2 regions of the Micromonospora sp. DT178 genome follow, and region 1 is predicted to be linked to the other one. Evidence: riboswitches for the same ligand, from Rfam matches in the RefSeq annotation. Region 1 holds a riboswitch; the other holds the start of a gene.
What was found. Region 1 has a riboswitch for thiamine pyrophosphate ahead of thiE (thiamine phosphate synthase). Riboswitches for the same ligand answer to the same signal wherever they lie in the genome.
Positions count from the first base shown of each region.

Region 2: another riboswitch for thiamine pyrophosphate. It lies ahead of ACLQ22_RS29200 (ECF transporter S component); the one in region 1 lies ahead of thiE (thiamine phosphate synthase).

Region 1 covers NZ_JBNCKV010000002.1:383,520-393,908, forward strand. Annotated here, with positions in the region: gene ACLQ22_RS05625 (aldo/keto reductase) at 1-263, shown strand, start outside; gene ACLQ22_RS05630 (endonuclease domain-containing protein) at 662-1,324, opposite strand; TPP riboswitch at 1,689-1,797, shown strand; gene thiE (thiamine phosphate synthase) at 1,792-2,418, shown strand; gene thiO (glycine oxidase ThiO) at 2,412-3,611, shown strand; gene thiS (sulfur carrier protein ThiS) at 3,602-3,802, shown strand; gene ACLQ22_RS05650 (thiazole synthase) at 3,799-4,578, shown strand; gene ACLQ22_RS05655 (thiamine phosphate synthase) at 4,674-5,324, shown strand; gene thiD (bifunctional hydroxymethylpyrimidine kinase/phosphomethylpyrimidine kinase) at 5,321-6,109, shown strand; gene thiC (phosphomethylpyrimidine synthase ThiC) at 6,127-7,719, shown strand; gene ACLQ22_RS05670 (hypothetical protein) at 7,861-10,389, opposite strand, start outside.
Region 2 covers NZ_JBNCKV010000022.1:80,766-91,154, reverse strand. Annotated here, with positions in the region: gene ACLQ22_RS29230 (acyl-CoA dehydrogenase family protein) at 1-901, opposite strand, end outside; gene ACLQ22_RS29225 (DUF6328 family protein) at 1,017-1,517, opposite strand; gene ACLQ22_RS29220 (sugar isomerase domain-containing protein) at 1,639-2,403, opposite strand; gene ACLQ22_RS29215 (alpha/beta fold hydrolase) at 2,459-3,289, opposite strand; gene ACLQ22_RS29210 (TIGR03943 family putative permease subunit) at 3,346-4,149, opposite strand; gene ACLQ22_RS29205 (permease) at 4,146-5,087, opposite strand; TPP riboswitch at 5,348-5,453, shown strand; gene ACLQ22_RS29200 (ECF transporter S component) at 5,527-6,120, shown strand; gene ACLQ22_RS29195 (ABC transporter ATP-binding protein) at 6,242-7,657, shown strand; gene ACLQ22_RS29190 (energy-coupling factor transporter transmembrane component T family protein) at 7,719-8,519, shown strand; gene ACLQ22_RS29185 (hypothetical protein) at 8,712-8,945, opposite strand; gene gndA (NADP-dependent phosphogluconate dehydrogenase) at 9,409-10,389, shown strand, end outside.

The sequences.
Region 1 (10,389 bases):
CCGGCAGCCGCCTCGCCGGTGGCGGCCGGTACGCCCAGCGACTCGCCGCCGCCGACTGGGACACCATCGAGGCGATCGAGGCGTATGCCGCCGAGCGGGGGCTGTCGATGCTCCAGGTGGCGATCGGCGGGCTGGCCGCCCAGCCCGCGGTGACCTCGGTGATCGCCGGCGCCACCACGCCCGAGCAGGTACGCGCCAACGCGGCGGCGGGCACCTGGCAACCCGCCGACGAGGACCTGGAAGCCCTGCGCGCCGCCCTCTGAGCCACGTCGACACCGCCCCCGGCACCGCAGCACTGCGGCACCGGGGGCGATGCGCTGCCACCACGTCACCGCCGCCATCGGGGCACACCAACGCGACGCAAGTGCCGCGCGGCACCCACCGCCCCCGGGCCATCCCGCCACCCACACCCAGCGGTGGCTCGGTGGAACGGCACGAGTGTCACGCGTCCCCGGAAACACCCGCCATGTTCCACTGACGGTCGAGTTGCACGGTGCACCCCTACGCCGCGGTGCAATGGCGGGTGCCGCCGCGCGCGTGGCTGGGTGGAACGGCACGGGTGTCATCCAGTACCTGAAACACCCGCAGCGTTCCACCGAGGCCGGCGAGGTGGTGGTGGGTGGTGTTTCGGCGGGGTCGTCCACCGAGGGCGGTGGTCGGGTCAGGTGGAGGGGTGGCGTTCGCGGAGGGCCTGGTGCACCAGGGCGACGGTGCGAGTGGGGTGCCGGAGCACGTCGTCGGCGGTGAAGCGCAGGACGATCCAGCCGGCCGCGCGCAGGGCGTTCAGCCGGGCGACGTCCTGGCGGAAGTGGGCGCGTTCCCGGTGGTGGTCGCCGTCGTACTCGACCGCGACGCGCAGGGCGGGCCAGGCCAGGTCCACCCGGCCGACGAACCGCCCGTCGGCCTTGCGAACGTCGTGCTGGGCGACCGCTGGTGGCAACCCCGCGTCGAGCAGGAGCAGCCGGAGGCGGGTCTCCATCGGAGACTCGGCCAGCGGCTCCGCCAGCGCCAGGACCTCCCGAAGCAGGGGCAGGCCGGGCCAGCCGGACCGCGCGTCGGCGTACGCGCGCAACGCGGCGAGTTTCACCGCCCGGCGGTGCAGCAGCGCGTCGACGGCGACCAGGGCATCGTCCCGGGGAGCCCGGCGGCCCAGGTCGAAGGCGGTGCGCAGGGGAGTGGTGACGGGCAGCCCGCCGAGGCGCGTGCGATCGGAATCCGGCACCACCGACCGGTGCACCCGAAGACGGGGGTGGGCGCGCATCCGCGCGGCGCGTGGCAGCAGCACGGTGACCGGCGCGTTCCGGCTGAGCAGGTCGACACCCACAGGTACGCGGCGCTGCGGCCGGCGATCGCCCCGCCGACCGGCAGCGACAGTGCGACCGCATCGCACCACATCCGGTGGTCGTCCGGCCGGTAGCCGTCACGGTGCACGTGGACGTCGGGGAGGAGCCGCTGCCAGGACGGCCCGCGCAGCATCGTCCAGGTCAGCAGCCCTTCGGCGATGGCGGTGCTGGCCCGGAACGGCAGGAAGGCGAGGCGGGGCGGCACCCGGACGGCGGAGGGCATCCGGACAGCATCGCGTGACGGTACGGTCACGCGCCGCCCCGTCCCTCGGGTTCGGGCTGTCGGTGTGAAATCCGTAGCTCGACCTTGGCGGATCCGGCGATCCGTCGTACGGTGACACCCGCAAGTGACCCACGGGAGCCCGGTACACCGGGCTGAGAGGGGGGCTGTGAGCCCCCGACCGTCGAACCTGATCCGGGTAATGCCGGCGCAGGGAGGAGTGTTGCCGTGCCGTCCCTTGGGCGACTGCATCTCATCACCGACACCCGACCCGGGCGGGATCCGCTCACCGTGCTGCGGGCCGCCCTCCCGGTGGCCCGCGCGGAACTGGTCGTGCAGGTCCGGGTGACCGACGACGCCACGGACCGGGAGGCGTACGACCTGGCCCGCCGGGCGGTCGCGCTCTGCGCCCGGTACGACGCCACCTGCCTGGTCAACGACCGGCTGCACGTGGCGCTGGCCGTGGGCGCCGCCGGCGGGCACGTCGGCGCCGACGACCTGCCGGTCGGGGCCGCCCGCCGGGTGCTCGGCGCGACCGCCGTGCTCGGCGCGACCGCCCGGGAGCCGGGGACGGCCGCCGAGGCGGTCGCCGCCGGGGCCAGCTACCTGGGCGTGGGCCCCTGCCACGCCACCCACACCAAGACGGGGTTGCCGTCGCCGATCGGTCCGGCCGGGGTACGCGCCGTCGCCGACGCCGTGGACGTGCCGGTCGTCGCGATCGGCGGGGTGACCGCCGCGAGGGTGCCCGCGCTGCTGGCCGCCGGGGCGTACGGGGTGGCGGTGGTGGGAGCCCTCTCCGGAGCGGCGGATCCGGCCCGGGCGACGACGGAGCTGCTGGGAGCGCTGGGGTGCTGAACCGACCGGACGTCGCCGTGGTGGGGGCGGGACCGGTCGGGCTGGCGATCGCCTGGCGCTGCGCGCAGCGCGGACTGCGCGTCGTCGTGCACGACCCCGCCCCCGGATCCGGCGCGTCCCACGTCGCCGCCGGCATGCTCGCCCCGGTCGCCGAGGCGTACTTCGGCGAGCACGAGCTGACCGGGCTGCTGACCGCCTCCGCCGCCCGCTGGCCGGCCTTCGCCGCCGAGTTGACCGCCGCCACCGGCCTGGACGTCGGCTACCGGAGCGAGGGCACGCTGATGGTCGGGCTCACCGCCGACGACCTGGCCGAGGCGCGCCGGCTGTGGGCGTACCAGCAGGGGATCGGGCTGCCGGTGACGCCGCTGCGCCCGTCGGCGCTGCGGGACCGCGAGCCGGCGCTGGCCCCCCGGGTGCGCGGCGGGGCGCTCGCCGCCACCGACCACCAGGTCGACCCGCGCCGGCTGGTGCCGGCGCTGCGCGTGGCCGCCGAGCGGGCCGGCGCCACGCTGGTCCCCGTCGCCGTGCGCTCCCTGTCCGACGTGGACGCCCACGTCACGGTGGTCGCGGCCGGCTGCGGCGCCGCGGCCCTGACCGGGCTGCCGGTGCGGCCGGTGAAGGGGCAGGTGGTCCGGCTCCGCGCGCCGGGCGGCGGCGCGCCGGGCTTCCGGCACGTCATCCGGGGGTACGCCGACGGCGAGCACGTCTACCTCGTGCCCCGCGACGACGGGGAGGTGGTGGTGGGCGCGACCGTCGAGGAGCGCTCCGACACCGACGTGTCCGCCGGGGCGGTGCTGCGCCTGCTGCGCGCCGCCGTCGACCTGCTGCCCGAGCTGGCCGAGTACGACCTGGTCGAGACCCTCGCCGGCCTGCGCCCCGGCACCCCCGACAACGCCCCGATCCTCGGCCCGCTGGCGGGCCGGCCCGGCGTGCTCGCCGCCACCGGGCACCACCGGCACGGCATCGTGCTCACCCCGGTCACCGCCGACCTGATCGCCGAGCTGGTCGTCACGGGTGCGACGGACCCCCTGCTCGCCCCCTTCACCCCGGCCCGGTTCGCGACGCCGCCGACCGTTGGACCCGCCACCGACCCGGCCACCCCCGCAGGCCCGGCGACCTCCGCCGTCCCGGCCGCCGTCGCCCGGCTCGGGCACGACCCGTCCGCACCCGAGAAGGAGCACACGTGGAACTGACGGTGAACGGCGCCGGGCGCAGCCTGCCCGGCGGCTCGACCGTGGCGGACCTGGTCCGCGCGGTCACCGACCAGCAGCGCGGCCTCGCCGTCGCGGTCAACGGGGAGGTGGTGCCGCGTACGGGCTGGCCGGCGACCGTGCTGCGCGACGGCGACCGCGTCGAGGTGCTCAGCGCCGCGCAGGGCGGGTGACGGGGGTGAGCTTCGACCTGGGTGGCGTGAGCTTCAGGTCCCGGCTGATCCTCGGCACCGGCGGCGCGGCCAACCTGCGGGTGCTGGAGGACGCGATCCGCGCCTCCGGCACCGAACTGGTCACCCTGGCGCTGCGCCGGGTCGACACCGCCCCCGGTACCGCCGGCGGGCTGCTGGACCTGCTGGACCGCTGCGGCGTGCGGCTGCTGCCGAACACCGCCGGCTGCTACACCGCCGGCGAGGCGGTGAAGGTGGCGCACCTGGCCCGGGAGGCGTTCGGCACCGACTGGGTGAAGCTGGAGGTGATCGGCGACGAGCGCACGCTGCTGCCCGACGGGGTGGAGCTGCTGCGCGCCGCCGAGGAACTCGTCGACGACGGGTTCGTGGTGTTGCCGTACACGTCGGACGACCCGATCCTGGCACGCCGGCTGGCAGACGTCGGCTGCGCCGCGGTGATGCCGGCGGGCGCGCCGATCGGCTCCGGGCTGGGCGTGTCGAACCCGCACCACATCCGGCTGATCCGGCAGGGCGTCGACGTGCCGGTGATCCTGGACGCCGGCATCGGCACCGCCTCGGACGCCGCGCTGGCCATGGAGCTGGGCTGCGACGCGGTGCTGCTCGCCAGCGCGGTCACCCGCGCCGCCGACCCGGTGGCGATGGCCACCGCGATGCGGTACGCGGTCGAGGCAGGCCGGCTCGCGTACGGGGCCGGCCGGATCGCCCGCCGCTTCCACGCGCTCGCCTCCACCCCGGACGAGGGACGGCCGGACCTGTGACCGCCAGCCCCGGTCCCGCTCTCGCCGCTTCGGCTTTGGTGTCGGCTGCGGATCTTGGTACGGAAGGGCCCCTGGAGGGGCCGTTTCCCGCCAAGATCTCGGGCGGGCCGGCCGGCGTCGTGCTGTTGACGGACCGGTGGCAGGCGCGGCGGTCGTTGGTCGACGTCGTGGCGGGCGCGGTCGCCGGGGGAGTGCGGTGGGTGGTGCTGCGGGAGAAGGACCTGCCCCGGGCCGAGCGCGCCGCCCTCGCCGTCGAGCTGCGCGCGATCCTCGCCGAGGCGGGCGGCGCCCTGGTCGTCGCCGGCCCCGACCCGCTCGGCGGCGACGCCGTGCACCTGCCGTCGGCGGGGCCGTACCCGCCGCCGCGCCTCGGCCTGGTCGGCCGATCCTGCCACGACCGGGCGGAGCTGGCGCGACTGACCACGGAGGACTACGCCACCCTCTCTCCCGTCTACCCGACCAGCACCAAGCCCGGCCACGGCCCACCCCTGCGCCCGGACGGGCTCGGCGCGCTGATCGCGGCCAGCCCCGTGCCGATCCTGGCGCTCGGCGGGGTGCAGAGCCCGGACCAGGTGACCGCCTGCGTCGAGGCGGGAGCCGTGGGGGTGGCGGTGCTGGGTGCCGTCATGCGTGCCGACGACCCTGTGGCGGCAGCAGCCGCCCTCACGACAGCCGCCCGCACGGCAACCGCCACCGCGCAGGCCCGGCCCGAGCTCCCGTCCGCCACCACGGAAGAGGAACGATGACCCCGACGACCGTCCTCACCATCGCCGGCTCCGACTCCGGCGCGGGCGCCGGCATCCAGGCCGACCTGAAGGTCTTCGCGGCCCTCGGCGCGTACGGCACCAGCGTGCTCACCGCGGTCACCGCGCAGAACACGAGGGGCGTCGACGCCGTGCTGCCGCTGCCGCCGCGCACGGTCACCGAGCAGCTCGACAGCGTGCTCGCCGACTTCACCGTCCGCGCCGTCAAGACGGGTGTGCTCGGCACCCCGGCGGTCGCCGACGCGGTTGCGGGCGCCGCGAAGGACGGCCGGCTGCCGCACCTCGTCGTCGACCCGGTGCTCGTCGCCACCAGCGGGCACCGGCTGGGCGTGGTCGCCGCCGTGGAGCGGCTGCTGCCGTACGCGCAGGTGGCGACGCCGAACTGCGCGGAGGCCGCGGCCATCACCGGACGCCCGGTGACCACGGTCGAGGAGATGGTGGCCGCCGCCGAGGCGCTGGCGGCCGGCGGCCCGGCGCACGTGGTGGTGACCGGCGGTGACGTGGACGCCGACGGCGAGGCGGTCGACGTGCTGCACGCCGGCGGCGTCACCACCCTGCTCCGCGCGCCGCGGGTCGACACCCGGCACAACCACGGCACCGGGTGCTCGTTCTCGGCGGCGATCGCCGTCCGGCTGGCGCTCGGCGACCCGGTGCCGACGGCGGTCGCCGCCGCCAAGGAGTACGTCCTCCGCGCGCTGACCGGCGCGCGGGACTGGGAGCTGGGCGCGGGACGCGGCCCGCTGGACCACTTCGGCTGGTCCGCTTGATCACCAGGGAGGCTGTCATGCAGGCACGTCGCAAGGTGTACGTGAAGGGGTCCCGGCCGGACGTGCGGGTGCCGTTCGCCGAGGTGGAACTGACCGGAGACAACCCGCCGCTGCGTCTCTACGACACCTCCGGCCCCGGCTCCGATCCGGAGGTCGGGCTGCCGCCGCTGCGCGGAGGGTGGATCGCCGAGCGCGGCGACGTCGCACCGGTGCGGGGCGCGGGCACCCCGCTCGCCGGGACCGGCGGTCGCCGCCCCACCCAGCTCGCGTACGCCCGGGCGGGCGTGGTGACGCCGGAGATGGAGTTCGTGGCGGTCCGGGAGGGGACGGCGCCGGAGTTCGTCCGGGACGAGATCGCCGCCGGGCGGGCCGTGCTGCCGCTCAACGTCAACCACCCCGAGTGCGAGCCGGCGATCATCGGCAAGGCGTTCCTGGTCAAGGTGAACGCGAACATCGGCACCTCGGCGGTCACCTCGTCGGTGGCGGAGGAGGTGGAGAAGCTGACCTGGGCGACCCGGTGGGGCGCGGACACGGTGATGGACCTGTCGACGGGGAAGCGGATCCACGAGACGCGCGAGGCGATCGTGCGGAACTCGCCGGTGCCGATCGGCACCGTGCCGATCTACCAGGCGCTGGAGAAGGTCGGCGGCGACCCGGTCAAGCTGAGCTGGGAGGTGTTCCGGGAGACCGTCGTCGAGCAGGCCGAGCAGGGCGTCGACTACATGACGGTGCACGCGGGAGTGCTGCTGCCGTACGTGCCGCTGGCGGTGGACCGGGTGACAGGGATCGTGTCGCGGGGCGGCTCGATCATGGCGGCCTGGTGCCTGGCGCACCACGAGGAGAACTTCCTCTACACGAACTTCGCCGAGCTGTGCGAGATCCTGGCCCGCTACGACGTGACGTTCTCGCTCGGCGACGGGCTGCGCCCCGGCTCGATCGCGGACGCCAACGACGCCGCGCAGTTCGCCGAACTGCGCACCCTCGGTGAGCTGACGAGCCTCGCCTGGGAGTACGACGTGCAGGTGATGATCGAGGGCCCCGGGCACGTGCCGATGCACAAGATCAAGGAGAACGTGGACCTCCAGCAGGAGTGGTGCCACGAGGCGCCGTTCTACACCCTCGGCCCGCTGACCACCGACATCGCCCCCGCGTACGACCACATCACGTCGGCGATCGGCGCGGCGATGATCGGCATGTTCGGCACCGCGATGCTCTGCTACGTGACCCCGAAGGAGCACCTGGGGCTGCCGGACCGCGACGACGTGAAGGCCGGCGTGATCGCGTACAAGATCGCGGCGCACGCGGCCGACCTGGCCAAGGGGCACCCGGGCGCGCAGGCGTGGGACGACGCGCTGTCCAAGGCGCGGTTCGAGTTCCGCTGGGAGGATCAGTTCAACCTCTCGCTGGACCCGGAGACCGCGCGCTCGTACCACGACGCGACGCTGCCGGCGGAGCCGGCGAAGACCGCTCACTTCTGCTCGATGTGCGGCCCGAAGTTCTGCTCCATGAAGATCACCCAGGAGCTGAAGGAGTACGCGGCGCGCGGCATGAAGGACAAGTCGGAGGAGTTCCTCTCCTCCGGCGGCCGGGTCTACCTGCCGCTCGCCTGAGCAGCGCGACCGCCCGTCCGAGCCGGCGCCCGTCCGAGCCGCCCGTCCGGGTCGGCGCCCGGGAGGGGCGGACGTTTCGCAACGGCGGACGCCCGCCCCGGCTCCGGTTGTCCGGGGCGGGGCGGGCGTGGGCCGGTCGGGTCAGTCGCGGTGGTGGCGGCCGGTGGAGCGCAACGACCGCCGGCCGCTCTCCTGCTCGGGCTCGTTGTCCGGGACGGGCTTGCTCAGGCCGGTGACCCAGTCCACGTACTCCTCGTCCTGCGCCGGCAGCGGCTCGGACTCCCGGTCGGCCGAGGCGTCCTCGGCCCGGGGCCGGTTACGGCGGAACAGGCCCAGCCGGCCCCGATTCCGCCCGGTGGGCTGCTCGGCCTCTGCGGGCGACGGGGAGCCGGGCGACGGTGCCTCCGCCCGGGCGACGGGGATGCCGTTCTCCGGCGCGGGCTCGGCGGGCGCCGGGACGGGGCCGCCCCGTCGTGCGGTGGCGAGCGCCTCCCAGTTCGCCGCCCGGGTCAGGTCGGGCATCGGGGCCCGGTGGCGGGGCCGGGGCGTCGCGTCCGGCGCGGGTTCTGTGGCCGGCGGTGCCGCCTCGGCGGCGCCGTCGGTCTGGGGCCGGGGCAGTGCCGGCCACGCCGGGGCGGGCGGGGGCGCGCTGCCGGCGTCCGGCTCGACGGCCCGGCCGGGAGCCACCTCGCCGTCCGCCGCGAAGAGCGGTACCGCGCGAGGGCCGCTGCCGTCCGACCCCGACCCGACGGAGACCACTCCGGCCGTGCTGCCGGGCGCGGCTTCGGCGGTGGGGCCGGCTCCGGGGCCGGTCGTGGTGTCGGACCCGGCTTCGGCCGTGGGACCGGGTTGGGGGCCGGTCGTGTGGGGCCCGGTTCCGGTCGCGGTGTCGGATTGAGGGCCGGTCGTGTGGGGCCCGGTTCCGGTCGTGGTGTCGAGCTGGGGGCCGGTCGTGGTGTCGGGCGCGGCTTCGGCCGGGGGACCGGGCCGGGTGCTGGTCGTCGTGCCGGGTGCGGTCCTGCTGGTCGTGGTGCCGAGCGCGGCGGGGGCGTCCGGGGCTGGCGACGCGGGGGCGTCCGGGGGTGGCGACGACACCGCCGTGACCGGCGCGGTGGGCCCGGTCACCGGGTTGCCCGTGGCCTCGGGCGTCGGGCCCGCAGCCTCCCGTGCCACCGTGGCGGCGGGCTGACGTGTCGACCGGGGCTTACGGGTGCGGCGGGGCTTGGGCGCGCTCGGGACGGCCTGCTGTTCGGCGACCGCTTCTGCCGGCTGTCCGGCGGGCGTCGCCTCCGCGGCGGGCTGAGCGCCGGGCGTCACCTTCCCGGCGGGCTGCGCGTCGGGCGTCACGCTCCCGGCGGGCTGCGCGTCGGGCGTCACCTTCCCGGCTGGGGGCGCCTCGTCGGCGACCGGGGTGGCCGGGACGGTCGGTGCAGCCGGTGCCACCGAGGTGGACGGGGCGTGCTCGTCGGTGCTGTCCTGCGTGCGGGTGGGCTCCGGTTCGAGCGGACGGTCGACTGTGGGCAGGTCGCCGGGAGCCGAGGCCGGCGGCTCGGCCGTCCACCCGGGACCCGCGCCCGTCAGGGCGTCGGCGGCGGGAGCCGGGACGGTGCCTCCGTCGGCGGGCCAGTCCCAGTGCGGCGGAACAACCCGGGGCGCCGGGCCGTCGCCGGTGGCGGCGATGACCGCGCCGGAGCCTGTACCGCCGGCCTGGTCGGCGACGACCGGGCCGGCGTTGGCCAGGTCGACCGTCTCCGGCTCGTCGTCGCCGGTGGAGGCCGGGGTCCGCGGCAGGGCCGGGCCGGTGGGCAGCGGTCGGAGGATGTCGGTCGGCTCGATGGCCCCGGTGGGGGCGGTGCGCGTGACGAGCGGCCAGCGCAGCAGCGCGGCTGCGGCCGACCCGAGCGCGCCGGCGGCCACCGCGAGCAGCGCCGCGTAGTACGGCGTGAGTTGGTAGCGGTCGGCGGTGTCGCCCGGGCCGGCGGTCAGGTAGGCGAACGCGACCAGCACCGGGCCCGCCACCCCCGTCGCGCCGCTGACCAGCGGCGGATGGCCCCGCCACCGGGCCAGCCCGCCGGTCGCCGCGCCGGCCAGCAGCGCCACCAGCGGCAGGATCACCAGGGCCAGCCCCTGCGCCGCGCCGGCGTCGAGGGACGCCGGCTCCAGCACCCCCAGCCGTACGGTGTCCAGCGGCCCGGTCGAGACCAGCGACGGCGCCACCGAGACCAGGGCCAGCAGCCAGATCGCGCCCGCGATCGCCGCCACGTTCCATCCCACCGGCGGCTGGAGCAGTACGGCGAGGGCGGCGCCCGCGCCGACCAGTGCACCGAGGACCGCGCAGATGCCGACGGCCCAGACCGGGTCCATCGAGACGAGCTCGGCCGCCCTGGCCGGCTGCATGCAGAGCGGTGCGACGACGGTGGCGCCCAGCGCGGCGGCGCCGGCGACGGCGAGCAGGCGCCCGGTGCCGGCCAACCCTCCGTCCCGGCGGGCCAGGCGCTCGGTGAGCACCGCGCCCACCACGGCGGCGTTCGCCGCGAACCAGCCCGCCCAGACGAGCTGGGCCGGCCACTGGTTGACGGTGGTGCCGGTGAAGGTGCCGGAGAGCCGGACGATGCCGAAGCCGAAGGCGATGCCGAGCTGACCGGCCCCGGCCAGCAGGCTCACCCCGAG
Region 2 (10,389 bases), on a different contig from region 1:
CGTGGAAGCGGGTCAGGCTGTTCTCCAGGCCGCGCAGGCCGATGAAGGCGTTGCGCCGCTCGACCGTGATGCCCTCCGTGTCGCCCTCGACGACGAAGGCGGTGATCCCGCCGCGCCGCCCCTCGGCGGCGGGCACCCGGGCCATCACGACGAGCAGGGTGGCGACGGTGCCGTTGGTGGCCCACAGCTTCACGCCGTTGAGCCGGTAGCCGGTGCCGTCGGGCGTGGGCTCGGCGGTGGTGGCCAGCCGGGCCGGGTCGGAGCCGACGTCCGGTTCGGTGAGCAGGAACGCGGAGACCTCGCCGGCGGCGAGCCGGGGCAGGAAGCGCTGCTTCTGCTCGGCGGTGCCGAACATCTTCAACGGCTGCGGCACCCCGATCGACTGGTGCGCCGAGAGCAGCGCGCCGATCGCCGGGCTGACCGAGCCGGCCAGCATGAGCGCCCGGCAGTAGTGCAGGTTGCTGAGCCCGAGCCCGCCGTACGACCGGTCGATCTTCATGCCGAAGGCGCCGAGGCGGGCCAGGCCCTGGAACACCTCGTCCGGGATGGACGCGTCCCGCTCGATCGCGGCGCCGTCCACCTCGGAGGCGAGGAACTCGCGGAACCGGCCGAGGAACTCGTCGGCGCGGGCGACGTCCTCCGGGTCGGAGCGCGGCCAGGGGTCGATCAGGTCGAGCCGGAACCGGCCGAGGAAGAGTTCCTTGCCGAAGCTGGGACGGTCCCAGGAGGACTCCCGGGCCGCCTCGGCGACCTGTCGGGCCTCCTTCTCGGAGACCTGACCGGCCTCCCTCGGCAGGGGCCCGGCCGCGCCGGCCGCCGGCGGGTCGTCGGCGGTGGCCGGCGTCGACCGGTCGGCGCCTGATCCGTCGGGCGCGGGTCGGCTGTTCTCTGTCGTGGTCACGGCGGCCCCCTCGAACCTCGGTCCGGATGCGTCAACGTGCTCGACGAACAGCACGCTACCCCCGGGTGTTACCCAGGGGTAGCGATCGGTAAATATCGAGCTTCGTCGACCCCGGTCAGTCGCTGAGGGACCGCGGCTCGTTCTCGTCGTCGTCGGCGTCGTCGTCGCCCCAGTTGCGCCGGGAGAACGGCAGGAACACCCAGAAGGTGAGGAACCAGAGGCCGATGAGGCCGCTGAGCACCAGGGCGATGCTCCGGTCCAGCACGAAGTCGGTGATCAGCAGCACCGCGCTGACCATCGAGATCAGCATGAAGGCGAGCCCACCACTGGCCATCCGGTGCGCGAACCGGACCAGCTCCGGCTTGCGGCCCTGCCGGAACAGCGCGCGGTGGAACGCCACCGGAGAAATGATCATCGCGGTGGCCGCGGCTGCCGACAGCAACGCGACGATGTAGACGTCCTTCTGGAAGCCACTCGTACGGGTGAAGCCGTTGCTGAACGGCAGGGTGAGCAGGAAGGCGAAGAGGATCTGCACGCCGGTCTGGGCGACCCGAAGCTCCTGGAGCAGGTCGGCGAAGTTGCGCTGCCAGCGCTGCTTCTCGGTTTCCTTGGACACGCGCTACCTCCGGTCAGACGGTACTGCCGGCGGGGGCGGCCGGCGGCAGCATCGCTGATGCCCCACCGGCCGACGCGCGAAACCGACTCACGTCGCTGCCCGGAGCGCCGGTCCCGTCCGGTCAGGAGCCGCGCCGGATCCGGCCTGCGTACCGGGCCTCCAGGGCGTTGTTGTGCTCGTCGCCCCCGGCGATGTTGGCCGACAGGTAGACCGGGGGCCGCTCCCCCGCCGCCAGCAGCCGGGCCACCACCTCGATCGTGATCTGCTGCGCCAGCAACGCCGCGGTGATCGACGAGACCGCGCCGACCGCGCCGCCGCCGGGCAGCGGCAGCGTCGCGTCGCCGTACGGGGCGCCGTTGTCGAGCACCACGTCGGCGAAGTCGGCGAGCTTGCGCCCCGACGGGTGGCGCGAGGTCATCTGCCCGGAGTGCTGCGCCGAGGTGATCGCGACCAGCCCGTGGCCCTTCTCCCTGACCAGCGACGCGAACTCCACCATCGCGCCGTTCACGCCCGAGTTGGAGGCGAGCACGAAGACGTCCCGGGGGCCGACCGGGGCCAGCTCGTAGAGGCGGTGCGCCACCGCCGGGTCGCGCTCCAGCAGCGGCCCGAGCACGTCCGCCGGGGCCCCGCCGCGGAGCACCAGGTCCCGCAGGGCGATCCGGTTCGTGGGGACCAGCCCGCCGGCCCGCCCGGCGATCTCCATGGCCAGCGCCTCGGAGTGGCCGGTGCCGAACGCGTGCACCACGCCGTCGGCGCGTACCGCCTCGGCGATCAGGTCGGCGGCCCGCCCCACCGCCTCGCGCTGGCTCTCGGCCACCCGGTTCATCGTGTCGGTTACCACGGCCAGGAAGTCCTCGGCCTTCACCGTCGTGTCTGCTCGGTCCATGTCGTACCTCCGTCAGGGGTGGGCCGGCGTCCGCCGGCCGGCGTCGCGGGGAAGGTCAGACCGGGTCGTGCACCCGGGCCAGGATCGCCTCGGCCAGCGGTGCGGGCGCCTCGTCGGGGATCCAGTGGCTCACCCGGGGCAGCTCGACGAAGCGGTAGTCCCCGGTCACGTGCTCGGCGCACGCCTCGGCGGCGGTCCGGCCGATCGCGATGTCGCGACCGCTCCACACGAACGTGGTCGGCACCGTCACCGGCCCGGTGGCGGCCAGGTCCCGGCGGGACATCGCGCGGTACCAGTTCAGGGCGGCGGTCAGCGCGCCCGGCTCGCGCATCGGGTCCGCGTACGCGGCCACCCGCGCGTCGTCGCCGACCCCGTGCAGCATCCGGCGCAGCCCGGTCGCGTTCAGCGCCAGCAGCGCCTTCTCCGCCGTGCCCGGCTTGCGGAACACCGTCATGTATGCCGAGCGCGCCTTCTGCCCCGCGTCCTCGGCCAGCGCCCACGCCATGGCGCCGGGGTGCGGCACGGAGACCGCGGTCAGCGTGCGGACCCGCTCGGGGTGGTGGGCCGCGACGGCCCAGGCCACGATCGCGCCCCAGTCGTGCCCCACCAGGTGCGCCGCGTCGACGCCCAGCGCGTCGAGTAGGCCCACGGCGTCGGCGACCAGTTCCGGCAGCCGGTACGCCTCGACGGCCTCGGGCCGCGCGCCCGGCGAGTAGCCGCGCTGGTCCGGCGCGTACGTGCGCAGGCCGGCGGCGTGCAGCGCGGGCACCACGTCGTCGAACTCCCCGCCGTGCTGGGGGAAGCCGTGCAGCAGCAGGACGGGCGTGCCGCCCTCCGGTCCGCCGACGCGGACGTCGAACGTGAACCCCCGGGCCTCGATCCGCATGATCGTGAGCCTACCCAGCGCCGCACCCGGCCGCCCGGGACTGCCGGGCCCACGGGTCACTCGTACTGTTGCCGGGGGACGGGCACCTGCCGCCAGGACTCCACGTCCAGGTAGGGGATCTCGGCGTCGTTGACCGGGTCGCGGGCGATGCGCTCGCTGTAGCGGCCGGTCACCTCGATCCAGGTGTCGTCGGCGAGCCCGTCGGGGGCCGCGCCGGTCAGCCCCAGCTTGACCGGCCGCCCGTCGGCGGCGCAGCAGGAGAGCACCATCCGGGCCAGCAGCGGCCGGCCGTCGGGGCCGATGGTGACGAAGCCGGTCAGCTGGACCCGGCGCTCGCCGATCGAGGCGCCCCGGTCGAACAGGGCCCGGGAGGCGTAGTCGAGCACGGCCACCCGCACGGGATCGCCGTCGGGCAGCGGCGGGTAGTCGGACGGCTGCTGCCGGGTGGTGACGGCGGTGCCGGCCTGCCCGGCCGCGTACGAGCCCAGGGCCGGCGGGGCGATCAGCAGCAGGCCCAGCACGGGCAGGATCAGCAGCCAGCCGACCCGGGGCTCGTGGTGGCCGTGGCCGTCGTGCCCGCCATCGCCGTCGTGCCCGTCGTGGTCGCCCTGAGCGTCGTGGCCGCCTTGGCCGCCCTGAGCGTGGTGGCCGTCGTGGTGGCCGGCGGGCGTGCGTCGCAGGAGCGGGCGCAGCTCGTAGAAGAGGGTCATGACCGCGGCGGCCACCAGCAGCAGGCCGGCGGCGATCAGGAAGGGCCGCAGCCCTTCCTTGACGTAGCGCAGGTGCAGGTCGGTGAGGCTGGCCCGGACAACCGCGCCCCCGAGCAGCAGCAGGACGACCGCCTGCGCCTGCCGGTTCACAGCAGCACCGCCCCGGTCCCGACGGCCACCGCGACGGCCACCGCGAAGGTGGTCGGGGCGAACCGCAGCGCGAACCGCCGGCCGAAGACCCCGGCCTGCATCGAGATGAGCTTGAGGTCAACCATCGGCCCCACCACCAGGAAGACCAGTCGGGAGGTCAGCGAGAACTGCGACAGCGAGGCGGCGACGAAGGCGTCCGCCTCGGAGCAGAGGGAGAGCAGCACCGCGAGCGCGGCCAGCGCGAGCACCGAGAGCACGGGGTCGTCGGCGAGCGTCTGCAACCAGCGCTCCGGCACCACGACGTTGATCGTGGCCGCGGCCGCCGCGCCGATCACCAGGAACCCGCCGGCGTGCGTGACGTCGTGCCGGACCGCCCCCCAGAACGCCCGCCCGCGCGAGCCGTCATCCAGCTCCGGCCGGCGCGGCAGCCGGATCCAGTCGGCCCGGCCGAGGCGCAGCCACAGCCAGCCCATCACCATCGCGACGACCAGGCTCGCGACGGCCCGGCCCAGGACCATCGCCGGGTCGTCGGGGAAGGCCACTGCGGTGGCGGTGAGCACGATCGGGTTGATCGCCGGGGCTGCGAGCAGGAACGCCAGGGCCGCGGCCGGGGTGACCCCGCGCCGGATCAGCGACCCGGCGATCGGCACCGCCCCGCACTCGCAGCCGGGCAGCACCACGCCGGCCGCGCTGGCCACCGGCACCGCGAGCGCGGGATGACGCGGCAGCGCCCGGGCCCAGAACGACCGGGGCACGAAGACGGCGATCACCGCGGAGAGCAGCACCCCGAAGACCAGGAACGGCACCGCCTGCACCATGACCGAGACGAAGACGGTGGTCCAGGTCTGCAACCGGGGCGCGGAGAGGGCGCGGGCGAGCGGCTCGCGGAAGAGGACCAGCAGGATGAGCAGGCCGGCGAGGACCTCCACCGACCCGATCTGCCGCTCCGGGCCGCGGGGCGCCGCCGGCGTCTCCTCGCGTACGCCCGGGGCGGCCACGTCCACCGCTCCGGGGTGCGGCCCGTCCGGCGCGCGGCGGTCAGCCTCGGATGTCACGTACGTGTCCCTCTGCCGGATTCCCAGTGGCCGCCCGAGAGTACCGGGCCGGGATCGGGGGCGTCGATCGAACGCGCTGGTGAGCTGCGCAAAGATCACTTTGCCCGATGATCTTCAAAGGTGTTAGCGTCGGGCCACAACTTCACATCCGACAGGGGAGCGCACAGCGCTGAGAGTGCGGGCACCGCCCGCAGACCCTCGAACCTGATCTGGGTAATGCCAGCGCAGGGAGTTCGGTCGACCTCCAGCCGCGTCGACGTCCGGCACGTTCCGGGCGCGGCGTGCGTCTTCTCCTGGTTCTCGTTCGGGACTGGGAGCAATCATGAGAGACAACAACACCGCCACCCGGTGGCGTACCGTCGACGTCGTCGTCGCCGCCGTGATCGCGGTGGCCTTCGGCGTCATCTTCTGGGCCTGGGGCCTGCTGTGGCGGGCCGTCGACCCGGCGTTCGCGTTCTTCCCCGCCGGCCAGGCGATCATGTACGGCGTGTGGCTGGTCCCGGCCGTCCTCGGCGGCCTGGTGATCCGCAAGCCCGGCGCGGCGCTCTTCTGCGAGGCGGTGGCGGCGACGGTCTCCGCGCTGCTCGGCTCGGAGTGGGGCGGCGTCACCATCGTGCAGGGCCTGATCCAGGGGCTCGGCGCCGAGCTGGCCTTCGCCGCGTTCCGGTACCGCTCGTTCCGGCTGCCCACCGCGCTGATCGCCGGCGCGCTGACCGGCCTCGGCGCGGCCCTGTTCGACTTCTTCGTCTGGAACAGCGAGTACGCCCTGGGCAGCTACCGGATCCCGTACGCCCTGCTCACCATCGTCAGCGCCACCGTCGTCGCCGGCGCCGGCGGCTGGGCCCTGACCCGCGCCCTGGCCACCACGGGCGCCCTGGACCGCTTCCCCGCCGCCCGCGACCGCACCCCCGTCTGACCCCACCCCCACCCCCACCGGGATCGAGGTTGATCATGAGGTTGACGGCGATGTGGATCTCCGTGGCTGCCGCCAACCTCATGATCGACGCTCGCGGGCGGGCCGGGAGGGAGGGGTTGCGGTGGGGGCGGTGACCTTGCGGGGGTTCGGGTGGCGGCACGCCGGGCGACGGGCGTGGGCCGTGCGGGGGGTCGACCTGCGCGTCGAGGTCGGCGAGCGGGTGCTGCTGCTGGGGCCCTCCGGGGCCGGCAAGAGCACGCTGCTCGCCGCGCTGGCCGGGCTGCTGCCCGAGGACTCGGGCGAGCAGGAGGGCACCGTCGAGATCAACGGGCTCGACCCCCGCAAGGGCCGGGAGCGGGTGGGCATCGTCTTCCAGGACCCGCAGACCCAGCTCGTGATGGCCCGCAGCGGCGACGACGTGGCGTTCGGGCTGGAGAACCGCGGCACCCCCGCCGGGGAGATCTGGCCCCGCGTCGACGAGGCGCTCACCCGGGTCGGCTTCCCGTACCCCCGGGACCGCCCCACCGCCGCGCTCTCCGGCGGCGAGCAGCAGCGGCTCGCCCTGGCCGGGGTGCTGGCCCTGCGCCCCGGTTTGCTGCTGCTCGACGAGCCGACCGCCAACCTCGACCCGACCGGCGCGGCGCTGATCCGGGCGGCGGTGGCCGGCGCGCTGGACGCCGACACCACGCTGATCCTGGTCGAGCACCGGGTCGCCGAGGCGCTGCCCCTGGTCGACCGGGTGGTCGTGCTCGAACCTGGCGGCGGCGTCCGCGCCGACGGCACGCCCGAGGCCGTCTTCGGCACGCACGGCGACGCGCTCGCCGACGAGGGCGTCTGGGTGCCCGGCCGCCCGGTACCGCCACGCCACGCGACCACGCCGGCCGGCGACGTGCTGCTCGCCGCCGACCGGCTCGGCCTGCCGCCCCGGCTGGCCCCCGTCGACCTGGCGGTACGCGCCGGCGAGGCGCTCGCCGTCCTCGGGCCCAACGGGGCCGGCAAGTCGACCCTCGCCCTGCTGCTCGGGGGCCTGCTCAAGCCCGGGGCCGGCCGGGTCACGGCGACGACGGCACTGGCCGGTGGCGACGCCCGCACGCCCCCGCACCGCTGGCGCGCCCCGGCACTGGCCCACCGGATCGGCTCGGTCTTCCAGGACCCGGAGCACCAGTTCGTCACCAACACCGTGTTCGACGAGCTGGCGCTCGGCCCGCGCCGCACCGGCCAGCCCGAGGCGGCGGTCCGGGCCACGGTGGACGGGCTGCTGTCCCGGCTGCGGTTGACCAAGCTCGCGGCGGCCAACCCGTACACCCTCTCCGGCGGGGAGGCGCGGCGGCTGAGCGTGGCGACCGCCCTGGCCACCGCCCCCCGCCTGCTCGTCTGCGACGAACCGACCTTCGGCCAGGACCGGCGCACCTGGCTGGAGCTGGTGGACCTCTTCGCCGAGCTGCGCGACGCCGGTCACGGCCTGGTCGCCGTCACCCACGATGCGGAGTTCGTCGCCGCCCTGGCAGATCGCCGCCTCACCCTGGAACGCCCGTGACCAGCGAACGGACCGCCGCACCGGTCACCCACCCAGACCGCCGCCACACCCTGGAGCGGGCGTGATCAGTTTCGAGCCGGTCGCCGCGCCGGAGGCGTTGCTGGCCCGGCGCAACCCGGTGGCCAAGCTCGCCGCGGCGCTGGTGTTCTCGTTCATCCTGATCGCCACCCTGGACCCGGTGGCCCCGGCCATCGCGATCGCCGTCGAGCTGGCCCTGCTGCCGCTGTTCGGGGTCCGCCTGCGGGTGTTGGCGCGACGGGCCTGGCCGCTGCTCGTCGGCGCGGTCGGCGTGGTGGTGACGCTGGTGCTCTTCGCGGCCGAGCGCTCCGGCCGGGTGCTGGTCGAGGCCGGCCCGGTGGTGGTCACCTCCGAGGTGCTGCTCACCGCGCTCGGCCTGGTGCTGCGCATGTTCGCGGTGGCGCTGCCCGGCGTGATCGTCTTCGCCACCACCGACCCGACCGACCTGGCGGACGCGCTGATCCAGAATGCGAAGGCGCCGGCCCGGTTCGCCATCGGGGCGTTGGCCGCGTTCCGACTCGTGCCGCTGTTGGGGCAGGAGTGGCAGATGATCTCCATGGCCCGTCGCGCCCGGGGAGTCGAGGCCGGCCGCAACCCGCTGGCGAAGCTGCGGCTGTTCGTGTCGACGGCCTTCGCGCTGCTCGTCGGGGCGATCCGCCGGGGCACCCGGCTGGCCGTGGCGATGGACGCCCGGGGCTTCGACGCCGGTGTCCCGCGCACCGTCGCCCGGCGGCAGCGCTTCGTCGCCGCCGACGGCCTGCTGATCGCCGGTGCGGCGGTGCTCGCCGGGGCCGCGCTGACCGTCAGCGTGCTGCTCGGCACCTTCCGCCCGTTGATCGGCTGACGGCGTCCGTTGATCGGCCGACGGACCGGGCGGAGTCGCCGGCCTGGCTGGTCGAGCACGGACGGGCCGGGTGGAATCGCCGGCCCGGAGTGCCGAGCGCGGGCGGACCGGGTGGAATCCCCGGCCCGGGTGGCCGAGCGCGGGCGGACCGGGTGGAGTCGCCGGTGACGACGCTCCACCCGGCCGGCACCGTCAGCTGCGCCGGAAGGCGTACCGGCGGGCCTGCCCGGCCTTCTGGCCGCGCAGCGGGCCGGAACGGCCGGCGCCGGAGACCGGCGGACCGGCCTTCGGCGCGGCGGGCCGGTCGACCGGCAGTGCCGGCACGACCGGCGCGACCGCCACCTCGTCGAGGTTGACGGGCGTCAGGTCCGCGACGGACGGCGTGGGGACGGTGCGGGACTTCTTCGGGTTGCGCCTGGCTGGCATCCGGTGCCTCCTCGGTCTGCGGGCCCTCCCGCACCGGAGCGACGTCCGGTGACCGGGGCCCGCCTCGTTCGGCGACCGTCGCGCGACGGTCGGGCGGGATCGGGACTGCTGCCCGGGATCGACCACGAGGAACACCGCCGCCTCGACGGCAGGTGCGGAATGCGGACGCCCGGGAGCACGCGGACCCGCGGCGAGACAGCGGCGGGTCGGCTCGGAAGTGGGGCGTCAGTTGCGCATGCCCACACGCTAACCGCCCGACCGTTCGCGCGCACCCGAATTACCGGCGGGGCCCGCGGCCGGCCGGTCGCGCCCCGCGGAGGCCGCCCGCCGCTGTCTCGCCGCGGGTCCGCGTGCTCCCGGCGCGGCCGCCACGTGGTGGTGACGGACCGCCCGACACGACCTCCGGGCCGCCCCGCCCGCGATACGGTCGCACCGGCGGGTGTCGACGGCGGAGGGCGGACGGATGGCCGGGCGGGCGACGGCACGGATCGGCGTGACCGGGCTGGCGGTGATGGGCCGGAACCTGGCCCGCAACCTGGCCCGCAACGGCTTCACCGTGGCGGTGCACAACCGCTCGCCCGAGCGCACCCGCGGCCTCGTGGCGGAGCACGGGGACGAGGGGACGTTCCTGCCCGCCGAGTCGATGGCCGACTTCGTCGCGTCGCTGGAGCGGCCCCGGGCAGTCATCGTGATGGTCAAGGCGGGCGGGCCCACCGACGCCGTGGTCGACGAGCTGGTCCCGCTGCTCGACGCCGGCGACATCGTCGTGGACTGCGGCAACGCGCACTTCGCCGACACCCGCCGGCGGGAGGAGGCGCTACGGGCCCACGGCCTGCACTTCGTCGGCACCGGCGTCTCCGGTGGCGAGGAGGGCGCCCTGCGCGGCCCGAGCATCATGCCGGGCGGATCCGCGGAGTCGTATCGCACGCTCGGGCCGATCTTCGAGCGGATCGCCGCCCAGGTGGACGGGGTGCCGTGCTGCCGGCACATCGGGCCGGACGGCGCCGGGCACTTCGTCAAGATGGTGCACAACGGCATCGAGTACGCCGACATGCAGCTCATCGCCGAGGCGTACGACCTGCTCCGGGCCGGACTCGGCGCGGAGCCGGCGGAGATCGCGGAGATCTTCCGCGGGTGGAACGCCGGGGAGCTGGAGTCCTTCCTGATCGAGATCACCGCGGACGTGCTGGCGCACACCGACGCGGCCACCGGGCGGGCGTTCGTGGACGTCGTGCTGGATCGCGCCGAGCAGAAGGGCACCGGCCGCTGGACGGTGCAGAGCGCGCTCGACCTGGGCATCCCCATCACCGGCATCGCCGAGGCGACCTTCGCCCGGTCGCTCTCCGGGCACGCCGACCAGCGCGAGGCGGCCCGCCGGGCGTTCCCGGACGCGGGCGCGACCTGGCGGGTCGAGGACTCCGACGCCTTCGTCGAGGACGTCCGC